Regions from separate parts of the Vibrio sp. JCM 18905 genome, predicted to be linked through region 2. Evidence: riboswitches for the same ligand, from Rfam matches in the RefSeq annotation. Region 2 holds a riboswitch; each other region holds the start of a gene.
What was found. Region 2 has a riboswitch for thiamine pyrophosphate ahead of thiC (phosphomethylpyrimidine synthase ThiC). Riboswitches for the same ligand answer to the same signal wherever they lie in the genome.
Positions count from the first base shown of each region.

Region 1: it holds a riboswitch for thiamine pyrophosphate, as region 2 does, so the genes downstream of both, thiB (thiamine ABC transporter substrate binding subunit) here and thiC (phosphomethylpyrimidine synthase ThiC) in region 2, are expected to answer to the same signal.
Region 3: it holds a riboswitch for thiamine pyrophosphate, as region 2 does, so the genes downstream of both, thiD (bifunctional hydroxymethylpyrimidine kinase/phosphomethylpyrimidine kinase) here and thiC (phosphomethylpyrimidine synthase ThiC) in region 2, are expected to answer to the same signal.

Region 1 is NZ_AP043879.1:265,881-270,102, forward strand. It holds gene mpl (UDP-N-acetylmuramate:L-alanyl-gamma-D-glutamyl-meso-diaminopimelate ligase) at 67-1,425, shown strand; gene ACZ5ZC_RS09515 (flavin prenyltransferase UbiX) at 1,430-2,065, shown strand; TPP riboswitch at 2,103-2,239, shown strand; gene thiB (thiamine ABC transporter substrate binding subunit) at 2,311-3,303, shown strand; gene thiP (thiamine/thiamine pyrophosphate ABC transporter permease ThiP) at 3,345-4,222, shown strand, end outside.
Region 2 is NZ_AP043880.1:162,445-166,666, reverse strand. It holds gene ACZ5ZC_RS17410 (thiamine phosphate synthase) at 1-584, opposite strand, end outside; gene thiC (phosphomethylpyrimidine synthase ThiC) at 584-2,524, opposite strand; TPP riboswitch at 2,689-2,787, opposite strand; gene crcB (fluoride efflux transporter CrcB) at 2,848-3,231, opposite strand; partial or broken gene ACZ5ZC_RS17395 (multicopper oxidase domain-containing protein) at 3,355-4,222, opposite strand, start outside.
Region 3 is NZ_AP043878.1:662,187-666,408, forward strand. It holds gene ACZ5ZC_RS02875 (TldD/PmbA family protein) at 1-341, opposite strand, end outside; gene ACZ5ZC_RS02880 (TldD/PmbA family protein) at 341-1,726, opposite strand; TPP riboswitch at 2,039-2,146, shown strand; gene thiD (bifunctional hydroxymethylpyrimidine kinase/phosphomethylpyrimidine kinase) at 2,243-3,103, shown strand; gene ACZ5ZC_RS02890 (ABC transporter ATP-binding protein) at 3,093-3,851, shown strand; gene ACZ5ZC_RS02895 (ABC transporter permease) at 3,844-4,222, shown strand, end outside.

The DNA.
Region 1 (4,222 bases), on a different replicon from region 2:
CTCTCGCTTTTCTGGTTGTGATCGCGATAATGAAAGCATTAAAGAACGCATTACAAGGTTTAGTTTATGCACATTCATATCTTGGGTATCTGTGGCACATTTATGGGCGGCGCTGCGATTTTAGCTCGCCAATTAGGGCATAAAGTCACTGGTTCTGATGCCAACGTTTACCCACCGATGAGCACGTTGCTTGAGTCTCAAGGTATTGAAATTATTGAAGGCTTCGACCCGTCTCAACTCGACCCTCAACCAGACCTTGTGGTGATTGGTAATGCCATGAGCCGTGGTAACCCATGTGTTGAACATGTGCTCAATACCAACATGCGCTACACCTCTGGTCCGCAGTGGCTCAACGAGTTTTTGCTGCACGATCGCTGGGTATTGGCGGTATCGGGTACACACGGTAAAACGACTACGTCGAGCATGCTGGCTTGGATACTCGAAGACTGCGGTTATCAACCTGGTTTCCTAGTTGGTGGAGTACTTGGTAACTTTGGAGTCTCTGCTCGTTTGGGCGAAAGCATGTTTTTTGTCGTTGAAGCGGACGAATATGACAGTGCTTTTTTCGATAAGCGTTCTAAGTTTGTGCACTACCATCCTCGAACCTTAATCATGAACAACCTTGAGTTTGATCATGCAGACATCTTCGATGATCTAGAGGCGATCAAGCGCCAATTCCATCATTTAGTGCGAACGGTTCCCGGCAATGGCTTAATCTTAGCTCCGAAGCAAGACCAAGCTTTGGCGGATGTATTAGAGCGTGGTTGCTGGACAGAAAAGCAGTTTTCAGGTGTTGATGGCGACTGGCAGGCGCACAAATTAGTGGTCGATGGCTCAAAATTTGAAGTTGCTCTACAAGGCGAGAAGGTCGGTACCGTCGAATGGGATTTGGTGGGTGATCATAACGTTGATAATGCGTTAATGGCGATTGCCGCGGCGCGACACGTTGGCGTAACGCCGGAGCTTGCGTGTCAGGCTCTGGGCCGTTTCATTAACACCAAGCGCCGTCTTGAGTTAAAAGGTGAAGAGCAAGGTGTGACGGTTTACGATGATTTTGCGCATCACCCAACGGCAATTGAACTCACCGTCGGTGGTTTGCGTAACAAGGTAGGCGAAAAACGCATTCTTGCCGTGTTGGAACCTCGTTCTGCCACTATGAAGCGCGGCGTGCACAAAAACACACTCGCGGATTCGCTACACAGCGCAGATGAAGTGTTCTTATTCCAACCAGACAACATCGAATGGTCGGTGCAAGATATCGCGGAACAATGTCAGCAACCTGCTTTTGTTGACGCTGACATCGATAACTTTGTAGCGAAAATCGTTGAACGTGCGCAGCCAGGTGACCAAATCCTCGTGATGAGTAATGGTGGCTTTGGCGGTATTCACGGCAAGATCCTCGAGCAACTTAAACAAAAAGCCTGATTTTATGCAAAACAAACAGCAGCAAGCAGAAAAAGCCATCACTTTAGCGTTAACTGGAGCATCTGGTGCGCCTTATGGTCTGCGCCTTTTAGAATGTTTGGTCGCGGCGGATTATCATGTCTACGTTCTGATCTCTTCAGCGGCTCGTGTCGTGATGGCAACCGAACACAACCTTAAGTTGCCAAGTGGGCCTGAAGCCGCAAAGCAAGCGTTGGTGGAGCATCTCAACTGTGATCCAAATAACATCACCGTTTGCGGTAAAGATGACTGGTTCTCACCGGTAGCGTCTGGCTCTGCGGCACCCAAGCAAATGGTGGTTTGCCCATGTTCAGCAGGAAGTGTTGCGGCGATCGCGCATGGTATGTCGGATAACTTGATTGAGCGCGCCGCTGACGTGGTGATGAAAGAGCGTGGGCAGTTGTTGCTCGTCGTTCGCGAAACACCATTTTCAACGCTGCATCTGGAGAACATGCACAAGCTATCGCAAATGGGCGTCACCATCATGCCAGCGGCTCCGGGTTTCTACCATCAGCCAAAGAGCATTGAAGACTTAGTGGATTTTATGGTGGCGAGAATTCTCGACCACTTAGGTATTGAGCAAGGTTTAGTGCCTCGTTGGGGTTATGACCAGCGTTCGTGAGCTGATTGTGTAACCACTCAAATACCTTTACAATCCATCCAACTCATCGGGGAGCAAACCCATTTAGCATTGAGTCAATCAATGCATTTGGGCGCTGAGACCTAAGTGCTTTACTAGGGACCCGTATTACCTGAACCAGATAATGCTGGCGTAGGAATTGAGTCTGGATATTGGAAGTCCTTAATAGCCGCCTCAACCCTGTGCCGCTCAACTTATTTCTCTGAAATACTCATGGAGAGCGAGCAGTGAAAACCACTTCAAGTCTGATTGCCTTAGCTGCAATTACTTCAACTTCAGCGTTTGCTGCTGAAAACCCATTAACTATTTATACCTACGATTCTTTTGCCGCAGATTGGGGACCAGGTCCTAAAATCGAGCAAGCTTTTGAAGCAAAATGTGGCTGTGACGTTAACTTCGTGGCGTTGGACGATGGTGTGTCGATCCTGAATCGTCTTCGTCTTGAAGGCGGTAATAGCAAAGCCGACATCGTGTTAGGTTTGGATAACAATCTGATGGCAGAAGCGAAGAAAACCGGTCTGCTTACCGAGCACAATGTGGATACGGCTAACACAGTGTTACCAAATGGTTGGAGCGACACGACGTTTGTACCGTACGATTACGGCTACTTCGCGTTTGTGTACAACACAGAGAAACTGGCTAATCCGCCGAAAAGCATGAAAGAGCTGGTGGAAACGCGCGACGATTTGAAAGTGATTTATCAAGATCCGCGTACGTCAACGCCGGGCCAAGGCTTGATGCTGTGGATGAAATCCATTTATGGCGACGATGTGACGCAAGCGTGGCAGAAGCTAGCGAGCAAAACCGTAACGGTCACGAAAGGTTGGTCAGAAGCGTATTCCATGTTCCTTAACGGCGAGTCGGACTTAGTGCTTTCTTACACTACGTCACCTGCGTACCACTTAATTGCGGAAAACGATTCAAAGTTTGCGACGGCGAATTTTGCTGAAGGTCACTACATGCAAGTTGAAGTCGCCGCTAAAGTGAAAGGGGCAAAAAATTCAGAACTTGCTGATCAATTTATGAATTTCATTTTAAGTGATGAGTTCCAGTCAGCGATGCCAACGGGTAACTGGATGTACCCTGTTACTGACGTTGAGTTACCTAAAGGTTTTGAAACCTTGAGCGTTCCAAACAAGTCGTTGAGCTTTAGTGCTGATGAAGTGGCAAAAATGCGTAAGTCTTGGATTCGCGAATGGCAAAGCGCACTGACATTTTAGCTGACGTTCCACCCCTCATCTGAATGAGATAGGTTTTACCTTTGAATTCTGTTCCAAAAATAGGTTTAGGGGTCGCGATGATCATCGCGACCTTTGTTGTTTCTGCCCTAGGTGCTTTGATTGTTCAAGCCCCTTCACTTGATGTGTCTGTGGTATGGGACGACCCGTATTATCAACATGTCACCAAGTTCAGCTTTTACCAAGCTTTTCTTTCCACATTGCTCAGTGTTGGCTTGGCCATTCCAGTTGCGCACGCGCTTTCGCGTCGCCAATTTATTGGTAAATCATTACTGCTTAAGCTGTTTGCATCGACGCTAGTTTTGCCTGTTTTGGTTGGTGTTTTCGGGCTATTAGCGATTTATGGCAACAGCGGTTTGTTAGCGCAGTGGCTACAGAGTTTCGATAGCAAACTGCCATTTTCTATTTACGGTTTGAACGGCATTTTACTCGCCCATGTGTTCTTTAATTTACCTTACGCGGCGCGCTTGCTGTTGCAAGCATTAGAATCTATTCCTGCCGAGCAACATAAGCTGTGTGCGCATTTAGGTATGAACCATTGGAATAAGTTTCGTTGGGTGGAATGGCCGCGTTTAAGACAGCAACTTCCCCACGTTTGTGGTTTGGTATTTATGCTGTGTTTTACCAGTTTCGCCACTGTAATGGCATTGGGGGGCGGGCCAAAATCTACCACCATTGAATTGGCAATTTACCAAGCGATTAAGTTTGATTTTGATTTACAAGCTGGGGCGTTATTGGCGCTGTGGCAGATGCTGTTATGTGGACTGCTTGCGATTGGAGTGCAGAAGTTAACAAAGCCTGTTTCTATCAGTGCTGGCAGCACATCGGTACAGCAATATTTAACGAAGGATCATGGGTGGTCAAAAGCTTGGGATAGCTTTTGGATCATAGGTGCCTTTTT
Region 2 (4,222 bases):
TCATCAAATTGGTTAGCCCACTGAGTAGTTCGCTCTCCGTCGAAGTTGTCATTCAACAGTGTTTCACGTGAAACATTCGCTTGTTGAGTTAGCATTCCTCGAGCAAGTGTTAACGCATCTTCGATAGGAAAATCGAGTACTGTCAGCGCTACTATCCAAGCAAGGTGATGTTCGGGATCGAACATTGCGTTGGGTTTGGACTTAACGGAAAGCGCTCTCACTTCGTCGTTAAAGGGGTGACGCCAGATATCAAGCTGATGCACTTTCTCCTTTTTATCGGAAACCTGAGTATCAGCAATACCAATATAAATCGCTTTCGACGGTTGCTTAGCACACGCTTCTACCGACAAAGTAGAGCGGTAATAAAGCACAAATAAACTCTCATGTTCAGAGTCATATCCATCAATGAGATCAGTCGTTATGTGTGTGGTCTGTTGGTCGCGAACAAGCTTAATAGATTGAGTTGGGCTCACGCCCAACTCAATGTCTTCGATTATAAAACCCTGTTCTTTCGCCAACAACAAACATTGCTGAACTAAACCTGTCAGTTCAATCAATGATGACGGAATAAGGATTTTGCTCATTAGTCACTTACCTCGGCATGTGCTGCTGGGTGGTATAACTCAGAACCTGACTCTCTAAATTCTTGCGATTTCTGACGCATCCCCTCAAGAGGATCATCAAGCATTTTGATCGAGATAGCTTGGTCCGCAGCAACTTGCTCAGTATCTTTCGCGTATTCTCGAACCTCTTGCGAAATCTTCATCGAGCAGAACTTTGGTCCGCACATCGAACAGAAGTGAGCAACTTTTCCCGACTCTTGAGGCAAGGTTTCATCATGGAAAGCGCGCGCGGTTTCTGGGTCAAGTGACAAGTTGAATTGGTCTTCCCAGCGGAATTCAAAACGTGCTTTAGAAAGCGCGTTATCACGAACTTGTGCGCCAGGGTGCCCTTTAGCCAAATCAGCAGCGTGAGCAGCAAGCTTGTAAGTGATCATGCCTACCTTCACGTCTTCTTTGTTTGGTAAGCCAAGATGCTCTTTAGGTGTTACGTAACAAAGCATCGCACAGCCATACCAGCCAATCATGGCAGCGCCAATTCCTGACGTAATATGGTCGTAACCAGGAGCGACGTCTGTCGTCAGTGGACCAAGGGTGTAGAACGGAGCTTCATGGCAGTGCTCTAGCTGCTCTTCCATGTTCTCTTTGATCATGTGCATTGGAACATGGCCAGGACCTTCGATAATCACCTGTACGTCGTATTCCCACGCAACCTTAGTCAACTCACCAAGAGTACGAAGCTCCGCAAATTGCGCTTCGTCATTAGCATCGGCAACCGAACCAGGGCGCAGACCATCACCGAGAGAAAGTGCCACATCATACTTGGCACAGATTTCACAGATCTCTCGGAAGTGGGTGTATAAGAAGCTTTCTTGGTGATGCGCTAAACACCATTTCGCGATGATAGAACCACCACGAGAGACGATGCCAGTAACACGCTTTGCAGTCATTGGCACATAGCGAAGTAGTAAACCGGCATGGATAGTGAAGTAATCAACGCCCTGCTCTGCTTGCTCAATCAGAGTATCGCGCATCACTTCCCAGTTAAGGTTTTCGGCAACTCCATTCACTTTTTCCAGCGCTTGATACATAGGTACGGTACCGATCGGAACCGGGCTGTTACGCAGAATCCACTCGCGAGTTTCGTGGATGTTACGTCCAGTAGAGAGATCCATAACGGTATCCCCACCCCAGCGTGTCGCCCAAACGAGCTTCTCAACTTCTTCCTCAATCGAAGACGTCACCGATGAGTTACCGATATTGGCGTTCACTTTGACCAAAAAGTTACGTCCAATGATCATTGGTTCGGATTCTGGGTGGTTGATATTAGAAGGGATAATCGCGCGACCTTCGGCAACTTCTTTGCGAACAAACTCGGCGGTAATGTCTTTTGGAAGATTAGCTCCAAAGCTTTGACCAGGATGCTGTTGATTCAGCACATCATCACGGTACTTGGCACGACCCAAGTTTTCACGCAGCGCGATGAATTCCATTTCTGGGGTGATAATACCTTTGCGAGCATAGTGCAGTTGAGTGACGCATTGCCCATCTTTGGCACGTCGAATACGTGGTAGATTACCGTAACGAAGATCGTCTAGTGTTTCGTCTTCTAAGCGTTCTTTGGTGTACACCGAGCTTACTTCATCGAGTAACTCTGTGTCACCACGCTCTTCAATCCAGCTTTCTCTTAGCTTTGGTAAGCCGCTATAAAGGTCAATATCGTAGTTCGGATCAGTATAAACACCTGACGTATCGTAGACTCGGACGGCTTCATTCGGCTCGAAAATAGGCGCTTCTTTTGTGCCACCAATCAGACTATCTGCTAGCGCTATTTCACGCATAGGTACACGAACATCTGGACGTGAACCTTCTACATATACTTTTGTGGAATTTGGGTACGGCTGTACCGAGAGTGTTTCAATAAACTGTTTTGCTTCCAGTCTCGCTTGTTTGCGACTCGACATAGCATTTTTCCTTGCTTTGTTATACTAGATAAAAAGTAATTGGATAAAAATGCTTGGCGGATAGATGCGACAAGAGGAGTCAAATTAAGGCTAAATAAAGCTTAAGTAATTTGCCTATAACAACATTCGACTATTTGATAGGTCAACCAGAAAGAACTCCGGTATAAATATCTTCTCTTGTTCCCTTCGCAGATTCTAATCTGATCAGGTTCAACGGATCCCGAATTAACGGTCTCAGCCTTATGGCACTCCGACAAGTGATATCAGTATATAAAAACGGCCTGGTTAAACCAAGCCGACCTGTTTAATTTTTAACTACTTTGCTAGCTGCGCATCAATAATTGGAAACCGATCCACGCAGCAGAGATGCTCAGCACCACATTTAATAAAATATTTAACCCCATCTTAAAAAACGCACCTTGCTGCATAAGTAAAACATTATCCATAGAAAAGGTGGAAAACGTCGTCAGTGCCCCTAAAAAGCCCAAACCAATCACTTGTCGCCAAGGTTCTGTTGCCAACAGTTCATTGTCGAACGCAGCAATCAACAAGCCCATGATAAATGAACCAACCACATTAACGGTTAGCGTACCGTATGGAAAACTACGCCCCAATAAAATGACACACAGTTCAGATATCAAGTAACGAGAACACGCACCGAAAGCACCACCTAGTGCAATAAAACCAAGAATGGAAAACTGCCCCATAATTCCCCCAACACTATTGATGACGATATTGTAACCAAAACTAAAGCAATATTGATGGTGAAATTTTAGAATTCGACAACGTATTGCATTTAAAACACGCTGAGATTAAAAAAGTTACAGGAGTCACTTTACTTCAATATACCCCATCAAACCGGTTTTCATGTGCTCAATAACATGGCAGTGATACATCCAACGTCCAGGGTTGTTAGCAACAAAGGCAGCTTTGGCACTGCCATTTTTTCCAAGTAAAACCGTATCGGTATGGAACGGTTCGTCGAGTTTCTTTCCATCTAACTCAAGAACAGTAAATGTATGCCCATGAAGATGAATAGGATGATGATATTGAGTAACGTTCTTCAAATTGAAGATATAGGTTTTTCCAAGCTCCAATGTTGAAAGTGGCGCAGGGATATTATCTATGCTCATTCCCTCCCAAGCCCGTTTGTTCATCAGCCAGAATTTAGGTATCGCTTTGCCCGATTTATCGACAGGAGTGATCGCCCCCTCCCATTCAAACACATAATCGATTTGCTCCGCATTTTCCAAATCAAGATCAGGCACAGGGTTGAGAGGCAATAAAGGCAGTTTCTTGTTGCTTGGCAGGTCAGACTCAACAACTTCAAACTCACACAAAGAGAATGGGAAGCGCCCTTTCATTTGACGCACATAAACACGCTCTCCAGCCTTCGGAGCAATCAATCCGATACCCAATCTCATTCCCGGACCAATTTTGTGTTGAGTGAGCCTATAAGGCGTTTTAACTGGATTGCCATCGATAGCAATAACCCAAGCCTCTGTGCCTTCAATCGCGATCGGATAGGTAATGGTGTTATCGACATTAGCAATTCTTAATCGCGTAGTCGCGTTCTGCTTCAGCGTATAAACAGGCTCATGAATACCATTGACGCTACTCCACTCTCCTGGCGTTCCCATACGTGCACTCAAGCGCGGCACCATTAGATTCTTCCACTGTCCTTGCTTGTCTAAATGC
Region 3 (4,222 bases), on a different replicon from region 2:
ATCTCAGCTACGTCAGTCGTGATTTGGCTGTTCACGCAGCTAATTGTCTGATGTTCGTCTTGCTTGGAAAAGCGAGCGCTTTGTAGTGCGTTGGTCAGCATCAAATCTAAGCTTGGTTGCTCTAACGACTCAGAATAGCTTGTTGCAACACGCGCATCTTTCACAACACGAACACCCAGAACTTGGCTTGAGCTTACTTTGTACTCATCTAGCTTTCCTTGGTTCGCTTTCAAAGAAAAGCTACTGTTGCGGTTTACAATGACGTCCGCTTCTGCACCTTGGCGTTTTGCTTCTGATAGGACGTAATTAACCGCATTAAGAAGTTGTTGTTCTTGGCTCATTAGTTACCGCCTCCTACCAGAATGCTATCGACTTTCAGCGTTGGCTGACCGACTGTTGTTGGTACTGAACCACTTACTGAACCACACATGCCCGGCGCAAGCGCCATGTCTTTGCCGACCATGCTGATTTCTTTCAACACTTTTGGACCCGTGCTGATCAGCGTTGCTGTTTTCAGAGGTTTGGTGATTTTGCCATTTTCAATGAGATAAGCTTCACGAACAGCAAAGTTAAACTCACCCGTACCTGGTTGAACCGAGCCACCGCCCATCTTCTTCGCATAGATACCACGTTCGATGCCTGCCAGCATGTCATCAAGCGAATGCTCGCCTTCTTCGATAAAGGTGTTACGCATGCGTGAGGTTGGTGCGAACTTATAGTTTTGGCGACGACCAGACCCTGTTGGCTCATAACCTGTCTTCATGCCACCCATTTTATCGACCATAAAGCTGGTTAGCTTACCGTCTTTGATCAATTGAGTGCGCTGAGTCTTCATGCCTTCGTCATCAACGTGAATCGAGCCCCATTCGTTGGTCATGGTGCCATCATCGACTGCATTCACTGCGGTGTGAGCAACCATTTCGCCCATCTTGTCGTGGAATACGGACGCTTTCTTCGCAACCGAAGTGGTTTCTAGCAAGTGGCCACAAGCTTCGTGGAAGATTACGCCGCCAAAACCGTTACCAATCACCACCGGCATTTCACCCGATGGACAAGCATCCGCGCCAAGTTTTACTAACGCTTGTTGCGCGATAGTTTGACCTAGCTCTTTTGCATCAAGCTGTTCACTGAACTCCCAACCCGCAAGAGCGCCAGGACCTTCCATACCAGAAGACTGCTCATTACCTTTTTGAGCAACGGTGTTACCCGCCACACGAATGTAGTGACGCGTATCGTCTACATGCAAACCTTCTGAGTTGAAGATAGACACTTGCTGCTCGCGCTGAAGCACACTACCAATGAACTGGCTGATGTACTCACTTTCTGCACGCGCAGCTTGGTCAACTTTCAATAGAAACGCGATTTTTGAATCTAAGTTGGCATCCTGACTTAACGGCATGCGGCAACCGTGTTGGATTGGGTAGCGGTTCAAATTTAAAGAACCTGCTGACGCGATTTGCTCACGCTTGTCTTTTGCCGCAAGCAATGAGGTTACGCGTTTTAGCTCGGCTTCGTCCGTGCTATTGGTGTATCCATAAAGCACTTTGTGACCGAAGAAGAGGCGAATACCGATACCAAAATCAATCCCCGAATTGATCTTGTCCACCTCACCAGATGCGATCTGGACGGTGTTAGTTTGATGATGTTCAACGAATAGTTCAGCGAAATCAGCCCCTAAAAAGAGAGCATGATCGATCACTGACTTCGCTGTTGCAGAATTAAGCATGAAGTCTCCTTGCTCGATGATCGTCTTAGCCTTCCTAATTAACTGTCGAAAAGTTCAACAAAGTTAAATTGGCAACGCGTTAAATTTTAACAGTTTTTTAACCTTGTTTTGTGCTAATCCTTGCTTAGCGAGACCACGATTATTTATTAAATATTCCAGGTTCAGCTCTTTCACCAGAGCGTTGCACTAGTAAATTCCACACGACGAACCATTTAGATGCTTACTCTATCACTCACCTCGCATAATTGAATACTCAATAATAATTACTCTCAAAAAACGTATCCCTTCTACAAGGGTCCTGCTATCATCCGAGCGAAATAGTCGGGGGGCCACGCGATAAGCGTTGGCTGAGATCGAGATTCGAGACCCGTTGAACCTGATTCAGTTAGCACTGACGTAGGGAACTATGCGCACTTTGCCTTTCGCCGCTCCTCTTCGGCGAGCGAAACGATCGAACAATCGATCTATCCACAACGGTCAAAGTCAGTTCCTATACGTCTTGTAGTAGGAGCGACCATGACGCAGCAATCACAGCCATCTTTACAGCAGGCACAATCACCTATAACCACCCCTGTTGTCTTAACCATCGCAGGCTCCGACAGCGGCGGCGGCGCAGGCATCCAAGCCGATATCAAAGCGATGTCCGCCACTGGCAGCTTTGCCTGCTCAGTGATTACCGCCATCACCTCACAAAACACGCAAGGCGTTTCTGCGATTTTCCCGATCCCACTTGATCACGTTGAAAGCCAACTCGATGCGGTGTTTACCGATCTCAATATTGTGGCGGTAAAAGTCGGCATGCTGGCGGATTCGAATATCATTAAAGTCGTTGCTAACAAGATTAAGCAATACCAACCTAAACATCTTGTGATTGATCCTGTCATGGTCGCCACCAGCGGCGATTTGCTGCTTGAGCAATCAGCAATCAGCACATTAAAAGAAGAACTAATTCCTTTGGCAGACATCATCACTCCTAACCTGCCAGAGGGTGCAGCACTGACAGGTAAGCCTGTACCTCAATCTGAGGCAGAAATGAGTGACATGATTGACGACCTTCGTGCGCTTGGTGCCAAAGCCATTCTGCTCAAAGGCGGTCACCTTGAAGAAGATGAAAACAGCAACGATCTGCTGATCATGCAAAACAGTGCCGAGTTAATCAGCGCCAAGCGTTTCCCAACCCAAAACACCCACGGTACGGGCTGTACACTGTCTTCCGCTATTGCGTCTTACCTTGGTCAAGGCAACAACCTGCACAAAGCTGTGCATTTAGGAAAACAGTACATCAGCCAAGCCATCGCTCATGCGGATGAGTTGGAAGTGGGGAAAGGTCACGGACCAGTACATCACTTCTTTGCGGGTCATACCTATGTTCGCTAACGCGATTGGCATTCAGCTTTCCGACGCCAGTTTGCAATACAAAGACAGCCAAACACCGACTTTAGCGAAAGTGAACATGGTCATTCCTATCGGTCAATGGACGGTATTACTCGGGCGAAGTGGCTGCGGAAAAACCACGATATTGCGTTACTTAGCTGGCCTACTGGATGACCAAGTTGACTGGCATGGCGAACTCATCACAACCGATGGCGCCGCACTGCATGACCGTGTCGCTTACATGGCTCAGCAGGATTTATTGCTACCGTGGCTTAACGTGCTGGATAACGTCTGCCTTAGCTCGCGCTTTTCTTACGCCAATTCAAATCCAGCGGATGAGAAACAACGTGCTCTCAACTTGTTAGAGCACGTTGGGTTAGCAGATTACGCTTACGCCAAACCCGCTCAACTCTCTGGAGGTATGCGACAGCGCGTAGCCCTTGCTCGCACTCTGATGCAAGACAAACCTTTGGTTTTGATGGATGAACCTTTCTCAGCATTGGACGCCGTGACTCGCCACAAATTGCAAACTCTCTCTGCCGAGCTACTAAAGGACAAAACCGTTGTCTTGATTACGCACGATCCGCAAGAAGCAGTGCGATTGGCGCATCAACTCTATGTGTTACAAGGCACGCCTGCTCAAGCGCAGCACTTGGTTGTTCCGGACGCCAAGCCACCAAGATCTCTCGATGGAGAATGCGCAACTCTACAACAAGCGATTTTGAATCAATTGGAGAAAGACTATGAGTGATATGACTCAGTACAACTCCGTTTCGGCGCGTATCAGTAAAAAGGAACGCGTAACTCATCCGGCATTGCGTCTGCTAATCAGCGCAGCCGTGATCTTAGGTTTGTGGCAACTCATTGTAGTGGTGTTTGACATGCCAAGCTTCATCTTGCCTTCGCCGATTGAAGTATTGGATAGATTAGTCACTCGATACGACGTGCTACTCAAACACACTTGGGTTACCGCACAAGAGATCCTACTTGGCCTCGCACTCGGCTTATCAATGGGTTTGCTATTCGCTTTGCAAATGCTGATGTTCGAGCCGCTCAAACGCTGGCTATTGCCGATTCTTATCGCTAGCCAAGCCATTCCAGTATTTGCTATCGCGCCCGTAT